Regions from separate parts of the Pseudomonas viridinivis genome, predicted to be linked through region 1. Evidence: predicted binding sites of a transcription regulator. Region 1 holds the regulator's gene; the other holds the start of a gene.
What was found. Region 1 encodes FliA, which starts transcription of late flagellar genes. Its sites were predicted from a motif close to CTAAAGTTTNNNNNNNNNNNGCCGNTAA; they were not measured.

Region 1 (6,055 bases):
CGGTTTCTGCCGGGATCATGATCGTCATGGGTCTGGTGCCGGGCATGCCGCACTTTTCCTTCATCAGCCTCGGGCTGGTGGCGGGCGGTGTCGCCTACTTGCTGTGGAAAAAGCAGAACGTGGTCAAGGTCCAGGCGTTGGAAGAGGTCAAGCGCCAGCAGGAGATGTTGCCATCGCCGACCCGGGTTCAGGATTCTAAAGAGCTGGGCTGGGATGACGTGACCCCCATCGACATGATCGGCCTGGAAGTGGGCTACCGCCTGATTCCGCTGGTGGATCGCAATCAGGGTGGTCAGTTGCTTGCGCGGATCAAGGGCGTACGCAAGAAGCTCTCTCAGGAGCTAGGCTTTCTCATGCCCACTGTGCATATCCGTGACAACCTGGATCTGGCGCCCAGTGCCTATCGTTTGACGCTCATGGGCGTGACGCTGGCGGAAGCCGAGATTTACCCGGACCGGGAGTTGGCGATCAACCCCGGTCAGGTGTTCGGCACCCTCAACGGTATTACCGCCAAGGACCCGGCGTTTGGTCTGGAAGCGGTATGGATTGAAATCAGCCAGCGCAGTCAGGCGCAGTCCCTGGGTTACACCGTGGTCGATGCCAGTACGGTAGTGGCGACGCACCTCAACCAGATTCTTTATAAACACTCTCATGAGCTGATTGGCCATGAAGAAGTCCAGCAATTGATGCAGTTGCTGGCTAAAGGCTCGCCGAAACTGGCTGAAGAGCTGGTTCCCGGGATTCTTTCGCTCTCGGCGTTGCTCAAGGTCCTGCAGTCGCTTCTGGCCGAACAAGTGCCGGTTCGCGACATTCGCAGCATCGCCGAAGCCATCGCGAACAACGCCATGCGGAGTCAAGATACCGCCGCGTTGGTTGCGGCAGTACGCGTCGGATTAAGCCGCGCAATCGTGCAAAGCATTGTAGGGATTGAGCCGGAGCTGCCAGTTATCACTCTGGAGCCAAGGTTGGAACAGATATTGCTCAATAGTTTGCAGAAGGCAGGTCAGGGTCAGGAAGAAGGCGTTCTGCTTGAGCCAAGCATGGCTGAAAAGCTCCAGCGTTCGTTGATCGACGCGGCGCAGCGGCAGGAGATGCAGGGTTTGCCGGTCATTCTTTTGGTTGCAGGCCCGGTTCGCGCCATGTTGTCACGCTTTGGACGACTGGCTGTACCGAACATGCATGTGTTGGCGTATCAGGAAATTCCTGACAATAAGCAAGTCACCATCGTAGCGACTGTCGGGCCTAACGGCTGAGGTAGTGAGTCATGCAAGTTAAGCGATTTTTCGCCGCCGATATGCGTCAAGCCATGAAACTGGTTCGCGATGAGCTGGGCGCAGAAGCGGCCATCATCGGTAATCGGCGGATTGCCGGTGGCGTAGAGCTGACTGCTGCGCTGGATTACAAGCTGTCTGCGCTGGCGCCTCGCGTGCCGAACATCGAGCTTGAAGACGAGCTGCGCAAAACCCAGTCGCGGATTGTTACCGCCCAGGCTGAACTGAACAATCGCGGCGACAGTGACCCGTCAGTCAATCGCCAGCTGTTCTCCGGCTTGCCGCTTAGCGCTGCCGACACGCATATCGAACCGACGCTCGAAGAGCCGCCGCGCCCATTCGTTCAAGCTCACGCAACCCCAGCGGAACCCGCCGGCGGCCAGCGCGCTTACGAAAACATGCGTTTCGAATTGAATGGTCTGCGTGAACTGCTGGAAGTCCAGCTGGGTTCGCTGGCCTGGAATCAACTGCAAGGCAGCCGTCCGCAACAGGCCAACCTGTGGCGTCGCCTGCAACGTATTGGTCTGTCCGGTCCGTTGTCCCGCGACCTGCTGGCAATGGTCGGCGAAATTGAAGAACCTCGTCAGGCCTGGCGCATGCTGTTGGCGCACCTGGCGCGGATGATTGCCACTCCGGAAATCGAGCCGCTCGAAGAGGGTGGCGTGATTGCCATGGTCGGCCCGGCTGGCATGGGTAAAACCACCACACTCGCCAAGCTGGCCGCGCGCTATGTGTTGAAGTACGGCGCACAGAACATCGCTCTGGTGAGCATGGACAGCTTTCGCATCGGCGCTCAGGAGCAGCTCAAGACTCTGGGCCGCATCCTCAACGTGCCGGTGACGCATGTCGATCCGGGCCAGTCGCTGGCTCAGGCACTGGAGCCGCTGTTGCGCAAGCGCGTGGTGTTGATTGACACCGCAGGCCTGCAAGCCAGCGATCCGGCCCTGCGCATGCAGCTCGAAAGCCTCGCCGGGCGTGGCATCAAGGCGCGTAATTATCTGGTGTTGGCAACGACCAGTCAGAAGCAAGTGCTGACCGCTGCCTACCACAGTTACAAACGTTGTGGCTTGTCCGGGTGCATCCTGACCAAGCTGGACGAAACTGCCAGCCTGGGCGAAGTACTCAGCCTGGCGATCAGTCATGAGCTACCTGTTGCCTACCTGACTGACGGGCCGCGAATACCTGATGATTTACACCTTCCGCGCCGGCACCAATTGGTTACCCGTGCGGTCAATGTGCAGATGCAGGAAGAGCCTAGCGAAGAAGCGATGGCGGATATGTTTGCCGACCTGTACCACAACCCCAGCAAGCGGGTGGGTTAGGTGAAACGAACTAATGGAATTTACCTGCATCGATGGTCTGCCACGCATTGTTCCTCAGCGAACGTGCAGCCCCCAATGTGGCTTCGGTCTACGCAAGACAAGGTAATGAAATAACATGGGCAGCATGCATCCCGTACAGGTGATCGCGGTGACCGGCGGCAAAGGTGGCGTCGGTAAGACTAACGTGTCAGTGAACCTATCGCTGGCCTTGGCCGAGCTTGGCCGGCGCGTCATGCTGCTGGACGCCGACCTTGGCCTGGCCAATGTCGACGTGTTGCTGGGGCTTACGCCCAAGCGCACCCTTGCCGATGTGATTGAAGGGCGTTGCGAATTGCGCGACGTACTCCTTCAGGGCCCTGGCGGGATTCGCATCGTGCCAGCCGCTTCCGGCACGCAGAGCATGGTGCACCTGACGCCGGCGCAGCATGCCGGTCTGATTCAGGCCTTCAGCGATATTGGCGATAACCTCGACGTACTGGTCATCGATACGGCCGCCGGCATCGGCGAGTCGGTGGTGAGCTTCGTGCGCGCTGCCCAGGAAGTCTTGCTGGTGGTGTGCGACGAGCCGACCTCGATCACTGACGCCTACGCGCTGATCAAGCTGCTCAATCGCGACTACGGCATGAATCGCTTCCGGGTCCTGGCCAACATGGCCCAGAGCCCGCAGGAAGGCCGCAACCTGTTTGCCAAGCTAACCAAAGTGACCGACCGCTTCCTCGATGTTGCCCTGCAATACGTCGGTGCGGTGCCTTACGACGAGTGCGTGCGCAAGGCGGTGCAGAAGCAGCGTGCCGTTTATGAAGCGTTCCCGCGCTCCAAATGCTCCCTGGCCTTCAAGGCTATTGCGCAGAAAGTCGACACCTGGCCGCTGCCGGCCAATCCGCGCGGTCATCTTGAGTTTTTCGTGGAGCGACTTGTTCACCAGACATTTGCGGGGCCTGTCCAATGACAGCCAGCGGCTACCAGATGTACAGCAAGACCTCCAAGAACTCGCAGTACGAGCTCATCGAGCGCTATGCGCCGCTGGTCAAGCGTATCGCCTATCACTTGCTGGCGCGCTTGCCGGCCAGTGTGCAGGTCGAGGACCTGATCCAGGCCGGCATGATCGGACTGCTTGAAGTGTCCACCAAGTACGACTGCACCAAAGGCGCGAGTTTCGAGACCTACGCGGGTATCCGGATTCGCGGCGCGATGCTCGATGAAGTGCGTAAAGGTGACTGGGCACCGCGTTCGGTTCACCGCAATACGCGCATGGTCAGTGACGCAATTCGCTCAATTGAAGCTAAAACAGGTCGTGACGCTAAAGATCACGAGGTTGCGGCCGAACTCCAATTGAGTCTCGATGATTATTACGGGATTTTGAACGATACCCTGGGCAGCCGGCTGTTCAGTTTCGACGACCTTTTGCAGGACGGCGAACATGAAGGGCTGCACGAGGACGGCGCAAGCGGTTCGCTTGAGCCATCGCGGGATCTGGAAGACGAACGTTTCCAGGCCGCGTTAGCAGATGCGATTGCCAATTTGCCAGAGCGCGAGCGACTGGTGTTGGCGCTGTACTATGACGAGGAGCTGAATCTCAAGGAAATCGGTGAGGTCCTTGGGGTCAGCGAGTCGCGAGTCAGCCAGTTACACAGCCAGTGCGCAGCTCGTTTGCGAGGGCGTTTGGGAGAGTGGCGAGCGCGTTGACAGGTGTGGCGCATCCGTAGGGTTGCGCTGTACGTGTAAGCCGGCTGTGCAAAGCGTTGTGTGGGGAGATGGACAAGGCGGGAACCGGTCATTGGCATTACTGCAAGCTGTTGGAAGGAGTTTTACCTTTCTGGCGGCACGCCGAACTGCTGCCCGGTTTCTTGACTGTTGATTTACCAAGCCCGTCGTCGTTTTAGTACAGCCGATGTGAGCTGTGCCGGTATTGATTGAACAGCGCGTTCAGGTGCTGAACGCGTTAAAGACTGCTTGGAGGTCGAATTGGACAAAAACATGAAAATCCTCATCGTTGATGACTTCTCAACGATGCGGCGGATCATCAAAAACCTGTTGCGTGATTTAGGATTCACCAACACGGCCGAAGCCGATGACGGGCTCACCGCGCTGCCAATGTTGCAGAGCGGTGCTTTCGACTTTCTGGTGACTGACTGGAACATGCCTGGCATGTCCGGCATCGACCTGTTGCGTCAGGTGCGCGCCGATGAACGACTCAAGCACCTTCCGGTGCTGATGGTCACGGCCGAAGCCAAGCGCGACCAGATCATCGAAGCCGCCCAGGCGGGCGTCAACGGTTATGTCGTGAAGCCATTTACGGCCCAAGTGCTGAAAGAAAAGATCGAAAAGATCTTCGAGCGCGTCAATAGCTGATGTTTGCCGCGAGGGTGCTATGGAGCATAAAGAGTCATCACAGGGCGACTTTGAGTCAACCCTGAAAAAACACGCGCATGAGCTGGTGATGTGCCTTGAAAAAGGCCGTTTCGGCGAAGCCGTGCAATTGATCCATGAGCTGAACCAGACTCGTGATCGCGGCTTGTATCAGGAAGTCGGCAAACTCACCCGCGAGCTGCACAGCGCAATCGTCAATTTCCAGATTGACCCGAACATGCCTCAGGCCAAGGAAGTGTCCCAGATCACGGATGCTACCGAGCGTTTGTCGTATGTTGTCAGGCTTACCGAAAATGCGGCCAACCGCACCATGGATCTGGTCGAGCAAAGCACGCCCCTGATGAATGGCTTGAGTACCGACGCCAAAGCGTTGAGCCAGGATTGGGGACGTTTCATGCGTCGGGAAATCGGCGCTGAAGAGTTTCGTGAGCTGGCTAAACGCGTCGACGGCTTTTTGACGCGTAGCGAGCGGGAAACCCACGAGGTTGCTGCCCACCTCAATGACATTCTGCTGGCCCAGGATTACCAGGACCTTACCGGTCAGGTCATCAAGCGCGTCACGCAATTGGTCACTGAAGTTGAAAGCAATCTGCTCAAGTTGGTGCTCATGGCCAGTCAGGTCGATCGCTTTGCAGGCATCGAACATGACGATGAATCCATCCTCGCAGAAAAAGATCCACAAAAAGGTCTCTCTCAGGGTGAAGGTCCGCAGATTCATGCCGATAAACGGGAAGACGTTGTGTCCGGACAGGACGATGTAGACGATCTGCTATCGAGCCTTGGCTTCTAGGTCTGTTGACGGTTAATTTTAGGGAGCACCCCAATGAGCTTCGGCGCCGATGAAGAAATCCTTCAGGATTTTCTGGTAGAGGCCGGCGAAATTCTGGAGCAATTGTCCGAACAGCTGGTCGAGCTGGAAAGCCGACCTGATGATGCAGACTTGCTTAATGCAATTTTTCGCGGTTTTCACACTGTAAAAGGCGGCGCCGGCTTCCTCCAGCTCCATGAGCTGGTGGAGTGCTGCCACATCGCCGAGAACGTCTTCGACATCCTGCGCAAGGGTGAACGTCGCGTCGACTCTGAATTGATGGA
Region 2 (6,055 bases), 1.7 Mb from region 1:
CGATGGCCCAGCAGCTCAAGATTGCGCGCCGTCTGCATCAAGGCGGCCTCTACCGCAGGATGCAGCGCTTGACCGTTCAGCGGGCGAGTTTGCACGCCGATACGCAATGCACCGGGCTGACGCCGGGATTGCTCCAGAAAACTTGTTGCAGGGGCGGGATACGGAACGGGTCACCTGATGCGCAGCCATGGATGGCGTCCAGCAATGCACTGGCCGAACTGCCAGACGCTGAGCACCCGGCCCGAACGCTGATTCACACCCATAAACAGCGGCAGTTTCGTCGGTTAGTCGCCCTTTGCTCTCAGCTGGAACTGAACGAGCCGGAGCAGATTGCCGAAGAACTTACCCTGTTGATGGAAGGCGCCCAGGTGGTGGCGCAGAACAAAGGAGTCGAGAAGGTAGGCGAACGCCTGACCCGGATGGTACAGCGGCGGCTGCAGACCGCCGCTTGAACTGCAGGGCCTTGCACCCCGAAACGCGTTGATTCAGTCCAGCCGGCGACACAGATAAGCCTGGGTCTGATAAGGAAACTCAATGGTTTCACGGCCGCGCAAGGCCGGGTGAGTGCGGATCAACGTCCGCAACTGAGCAGCCACCGCCGCTTTCTCTGCAGAAGGCAGAGCTGCGATAAAACTCACCGACAGAAAACGATCCAGGATTACGGCTTCGGGCGAGCCAGTATGGGTGTACTTGAAGCAGGTCAGTTCCGGCGCCGAGAAGTAGCGACCGTTGAACGCCAGTCGCCAGTTTCCAGTGTGAAAACGCGGAGTATCACCTTCGTAGGGCGTGATGATTCTGGTAATGGCTGCCACCCAGTCCACGGACTCATCACGCACATTCCAGATCAGCCCAAGCCGGCCACCGGGTTCAAGCACTCGGTGAATCTCGCCGAGCGCCGTTTCATTGGCAAACCAGTGAAACGCCTGGGCGCATACCAGCGCCTGCGCTGCGCCAGCATCGAGTGGAATAGCTTCGGCAGTGCCCGGCAGAATCCTGATGTTCGGTAGATGCCTGGCAAACTCGGCTCGCATGGCTTCGACCGGCTCGACGGCAATGACCTCAATTTCCATTGTTTCCAGCAGGAGCGTGAGCTTCCCGGTACCGGCGCCCAAATCAATCACCGTCGAGCCAGGGCTGATGCCCAATGTATCGCTAAGCCATGGCCGTATTTCGCCTGGATAGTCTGGGCGGCCCTGGGTGTAGGTACCCGCTTCTTTTGAGAAACCTTCTTGAGCCGCCTGATGCACAACTGTCATTCCAGCGATCCTCCATGTGAATGAGTAATACACAGCCAGTGCGCAAACTCCTCCAGAAGGCCCATTCCAGAGCCATCACAACTACTAAACATTTCCGGCAACACTAAAGTCATTGACAGTATGGCCGATAGAGAGACTGGCAACTAGCCACCTCTCGTCGAGAGATAGCTCAGTGTGCTCCTCCCTAAATATGTCAGCAGGATGACCGATGAGCTGGATCAATGACGCAAAACTCTCGACCAAACTGATCACAGCCTTCGTGCTGTGTGCGTTCATCACACTGGGCGTAGGCGTCCTGGGCAGCCAGGGAGTTTCCAGGCTATCGGAGAACCTGAAACTGGTGTTCACCAACAATCTGGTGTCTGTCTCCAACACCGCGCAAACCAAAACCAAGGCGGTCGGACAAAGCCGCGATCTTTACCGGTTGTACCTGGCCACTGCCGCCGGTTTGCCACAAAGCGTGAAAGATGAATTCATTGCATCGATGAACGCCAACCGACTGGCCAGCGAGAAAGCATTCGCCGACTACCGAAAAACACCGCTTGCCGATGACGAACGTGCCGCTGGCGACAAAATGCAACAAGACTGGCCGGTTTATCAGGCGATGGTGCAAAAGTACGTCAGCCTGATGCAGGCCGGCGATCTGGAGAACGGCCGCGCCCTGCTCTTGGGCGACTTGCAAAAGACTTACCGCTCGGTCATGGACGGGTTGACAGTGATGGTCGATTCCAATGACCGGCAAGTAGGTGAAGGCGCCGAAGATGCAAGCCGTCTGGAGTCATCATCGAAGACTTCGCTGTATGTTGGCATCGCAGTGGCATTCATTGCCGCAATCCTGCTCGGAATGTTTATCAGCCGCCTGATCAGCCGCCCCATTGCCAATGCCGTGGCGAGCGCTCGCAGCATTGCCGAAGGTGATCTGACCCAGCACATCATCAGTACCGGCCACGATGAGGCCGGCCAGTTGTTGACCGCTCTGGCGGACATGCAGAGCAGCCTGAAAAGCACGATTCAACAGATCGCCAGCGCATCGGACCAACTGGCGTCGGCTGCCGAGGAGCTGACCGCCGTCACTGACAATGGCAGCCGTGGTCTGGTCCGCCAGAACGACGAGATCCAGCAGGCGGCAACCGCCGTCACGGAAATGACCTCGGCTGTCGAAGAAGTCGCACGCAATGCCGTCTCCACCTCCGAAGCGTCCAGAACCACCAGCGAGCAAGCCAGCAATGGTCGCGACCAGGCCCGCAGCGCCGTCGCCGCGATCAACAGCGCAACCACTGAAATTGCCGCGTCCACTGACATGGTCAAGAATCTCGCCGTTCAGGTGCGCGACATCGGCAAAGTGTTGGACGTGATCCGCGGGATCGCCGAACAAACCAACCTGCTGGCCCTGAACGCTGCCATCGAAGCCGCAAGAGCGGGCGAACAGGGCCGTGGCTTTGCCGTGGTGGCCGATGAAGTTCGCGCCCTGGCGGCCCGCACCCAGGCCTCGACCGGCGAGATTGAAGGGATGATCAACAGCGTGCAAGCCAGTGCTGATCAGGCGGTAAGCTCCATGGGTAAAAGCCAGTCACTGGTAACCGATACCCAATCGCTGGCCCTGGCCACAGGCGAGGCGCTGGAGTTGATTGCCGAAGGCATTTCGCAGATCAACGATCGCAACCTGGTCATTGCCACAGCGTCCGAAGAGCAGGCCAACGTCGCTCGGGAAGTTGATCGCAATCTGGTCAACATTCAGGATCTATCGACCCAGACAGCGGCTGGCGCCCATCAGACCAACGCCTCGACCCAGGAGCTTTCCAGCCTGGCAATTTCATTCAATACGCTGGTCGGCCGCTTCCGGCTGTGAGGCCGACGGCAACGCTGTAGCTCAAAGAAGCCGGATGATTTTCTACCCCCAACCATGAGCCTCCTCGATGAAGTGAAGCACTGCACTGGAGCGCTCATCGATGCGTGAAATGAGCGAAAGCTCACTGACCATTTCTACCTGGGGCAGCGGTATGACCCGCACCCCAGGCATGGTCAAGCGGGTCATCGCTTCGGGCACGATGCTTAAACCGATACCCGCTGCGACCAATCCCGGGATGCTCATCAACGAAGGCACATGCATGATGTTCTCGGGATGCAGTTGATTTTGCCGACAGGCCTGAAGCGTGTGTGACGTCAGGCCGATGCCGGCCGGGTCCTGGAGAAAGACGAACTTCTCGTGCCGCAGCATCGCCAGTTCGCCGGTAAAGCTATCCACCAGCTCATGGTTGTCCGGCAGCAGCAGGACAAGGTTGGACTGACTGAAAGGATGCGTGCGCAGACGGTCCGGCAGGTGATCCTTGAACACCCTGGCAAAGGCCAGATCCAGCTTGTGGTCGAGGAGCATTTCGAGTTGCTCGCGAATGCCCGCGTCCACCAGACTCAGTTTGACCTCGGGGAAAGTGCTGAAGTAATGCCGCAGCAATTGCGGCAAGTTAGCCTCGAACAACGCCGAGTGATAACCGATGTTGATTTCGCCCACCTCACCTCTTCTGGCCCGGCGTGCCGCCGCACTGGCCAATTCGCTGGACTCGATGGATTGCCGCGCATGGGGCAGGAACGCCATACCCGCAGCGGTCAGGGCCACGCCGCGGTTCTCACGTCTGAACAGCGCCAGCCCGAGTTCGGATTCAAGGGTTCGCATCAATTGACTCAGTGCCGGTTGCGCGATCCCCAGTTGCTCGGCCGCCCGGCTGAAGTGTTGCAAGTCGGCCGCCACGACGAAGGCCTTCAGGTGTCGCAGTTCCATAGCTCGTACTCATAAGTTCAGCTTATGCATTTGTACAGATTTCGATAATTATTCTGCAAGCAGGATGCGTTAACGTCTACCGACTTCGACGCTTCCTGCCAATGCTGTTGTCCAAGCGGAATCGTGTGAGCACCTCATAACCATAAAAACAATGACGAGCACCTCTTATGAGCACGATCAGCAACGAGAGTCATGACCAGCGCATGCCTCGCAAAGCGGTAACGGCCGCCACCATCGGCACCGCCCTGGAGTGGTTCGATTTCACGCTTTATGGCCCGATATCGGCGACCATTCTGCCCAAGCTGTTTTTCCCGGCGATGGAGCCAACGGCCGGCCTCCTCGCCTCGCTGGCAACGTTCGGTGTCGGTCTGGCTGCGCGGCCATTGGGCGCTATTACCTGCGGTTACCTCGGCGACAAACTGGGTCGGCGCAATCTGATGCTGGCCACCGTGACCATGATGGGCCTGGCGTCAGTGCTGATGGGCCTGTTGCCCACCTACGGTCAGATCGGGGTCTGGGCACCGATTCTCCTGGTGCTGCTGCGCGTCATCCAGGGGTTCGCCCTGGGCGGTGAATCCACCGGGGCGCAGCTCATGGCGCTGGAACATGCCGCGCCCGACCGTCGCGGACGTTACTCGGGCCTGTTGGGTTTGTGTTCGCCACTCAGCCAGATTTTAGCCAATGCCGTGCTTTTGGGGCTCGCCGCCACGCTTTCCAGCGAACAGTTCGAAAGCTTCGGCTGGCGCATTCCGTTTGTGATGAGCTTCATATTGGTGATCGTGGCGATTTTAATCCGTCTCAAAGTCGCTGAAACACCGGCGTTCATTGCCCTGAAAAAAGCGCCAATCAAGCAGAACACCAGCCCGCTGAAATCCGCACTGGGCAGCCACTACAAAACCATCCTGCGGCTGATGCTGTTCTTCTGCTCCCCGGCCGCGCTGTTCTATCTGATCGTGATCTTCTCGCTGAGCTACCTGACAAAACACCTTGGCATGAGCCAGTCGATGGGTTTCATGTCACTGATGGTTGCCAACATCTGCGCGATTTTCGGCGCACTGGCGGGCGGCTATCTGTCAGATCGCTGGGGTCGCAAAAAGGCCTTGATCCTTGGCTCGTGCATGACGCTGCTGATCCTGATGGTGTACTTCCCGATTCTGAACACGCAAAACGTCTCCGCGATCATGGCCATCATGGGACTGTTCCTGGGCTTCACCCAGTTCCAGAGCGGCATCCAGCCAGTGGCCTTCGCTGAAGCGTTTCCCACCGAGGTGCGTTACTCCGGCTCGGCCCTGGCCTACACCGGCGCCAACCTGCTGGTCGGCGGCCCGATGCCGATGATCGCCGTCTGGTTAATGAGCCAATCCGGTAACTCACCGTGGCCATTGGTCGCGCTGTGCGCCGTCATCAACCTGATCTCGCTGGCCATGATCGTCATCGGCCCGGAAACCCGAGGCATTGACCTCAACGCCGTCGCCGCACAAGACCCGGTTGACACCGCCTCCACCGCCATCCTCTCCAAATAACGCAGCAGGACGACCATGAACCGAACTGTCTTCATCCTCAACGGCCCGAACCTGAATCTCCTGGGCCGTCGCGAGCCACACATCTATGGCCACACCACGCTCGAGCAGATTCGCCAGAGCTGCGTGATGCTGGCCGAGGAACTTGGCCTGGCCTGTGAATTTCGCCAGACCAATCACGAGGGTGTGATGGTCGACTGGATTCAGGAAGCCTTCGAACAAGGTGCCGCACTCATCATCAACCCGGCAGGCTTTTCGTTTCATTCGATCCCGGTACTGGATGCGTTGAAGCTGATCGACACGCCGCTGATTGAATTGCACCTGTCGAACATCCATGCACGGGATGAGCTTCATCGCCACTCGATCATGTCCGGCGTCGTCGATGCGGTGATCTGCGGCCTGGGGGCCGACGGTTATCCGCTGGCGCTGCGGGCCATCGACGATCTGCTTCGCCGCAGGAGTCTCAACAACTGACCCAACGCATTGATCGGGCCTGGCCGGTT

Region 2: AABC73_RS16770 (methyl-accepting chemotaxis protein) is a predicted target of FliA. The motif match lies at 1,360-1,387, and genes of this name have one in related genera.

What each region holds. Positions count from the first base shown of each region.
Region 1 is NZ_CP151076.1:1,885,215-1,891,269, forward strand. It holds gene flhA (flagellar biosynthesis protein FlhA) at 1-1,253, shown strand, start outside; gene flhF (flagellar biosynthesis protein FlhF) at 1,265-2,593, shown strand; gene fleN (flagellar synthesis regulator FleN) at 2,709-3,542, shown strand; gene fliA (RNA polymerase sigma factor FliA) at 3,539-4,279, shown strand; gene AABC73_RS08665 (chemotaxis response regulator CheY) at 4,571-4,945, shown strand; gene AABC73_RS08670 (protein phosphatase CheZ) at 4,965-5,753, shown strand; gene AABC73_RS08675 (chemotaxis protein CheA) at 5,787-6,055, shown strand, end outside.
Region 2 is NZ_CP151076.1:3,546,332-3,552,386, forward strand. It holds gene AABC73_RS16755 (hypothetical protein) at 1-95, opposite strand, end outside; gene AABC73_RS16760 (hypothetical protein) at 192-452, shown strand; gene AABC73_RS16765 (methyltransferase domain-containing protein) at 486-1,256, opposite strand; gene AABC73_RS16770 (methyl-accepting chemotaxis protein) at 1,465-3,105, shown strand; gene AABC73_RS16775 (LysR family transcriptional regulator) at 3,148-4,032, opposite strand; gene AABC73_RS16780 (MFS transporter) at 4,200-5,555, shown strand; gene AABC73_RS16785 (type II 3-dehydroquinate dehydratase) at 5,571-6,026, shown strand.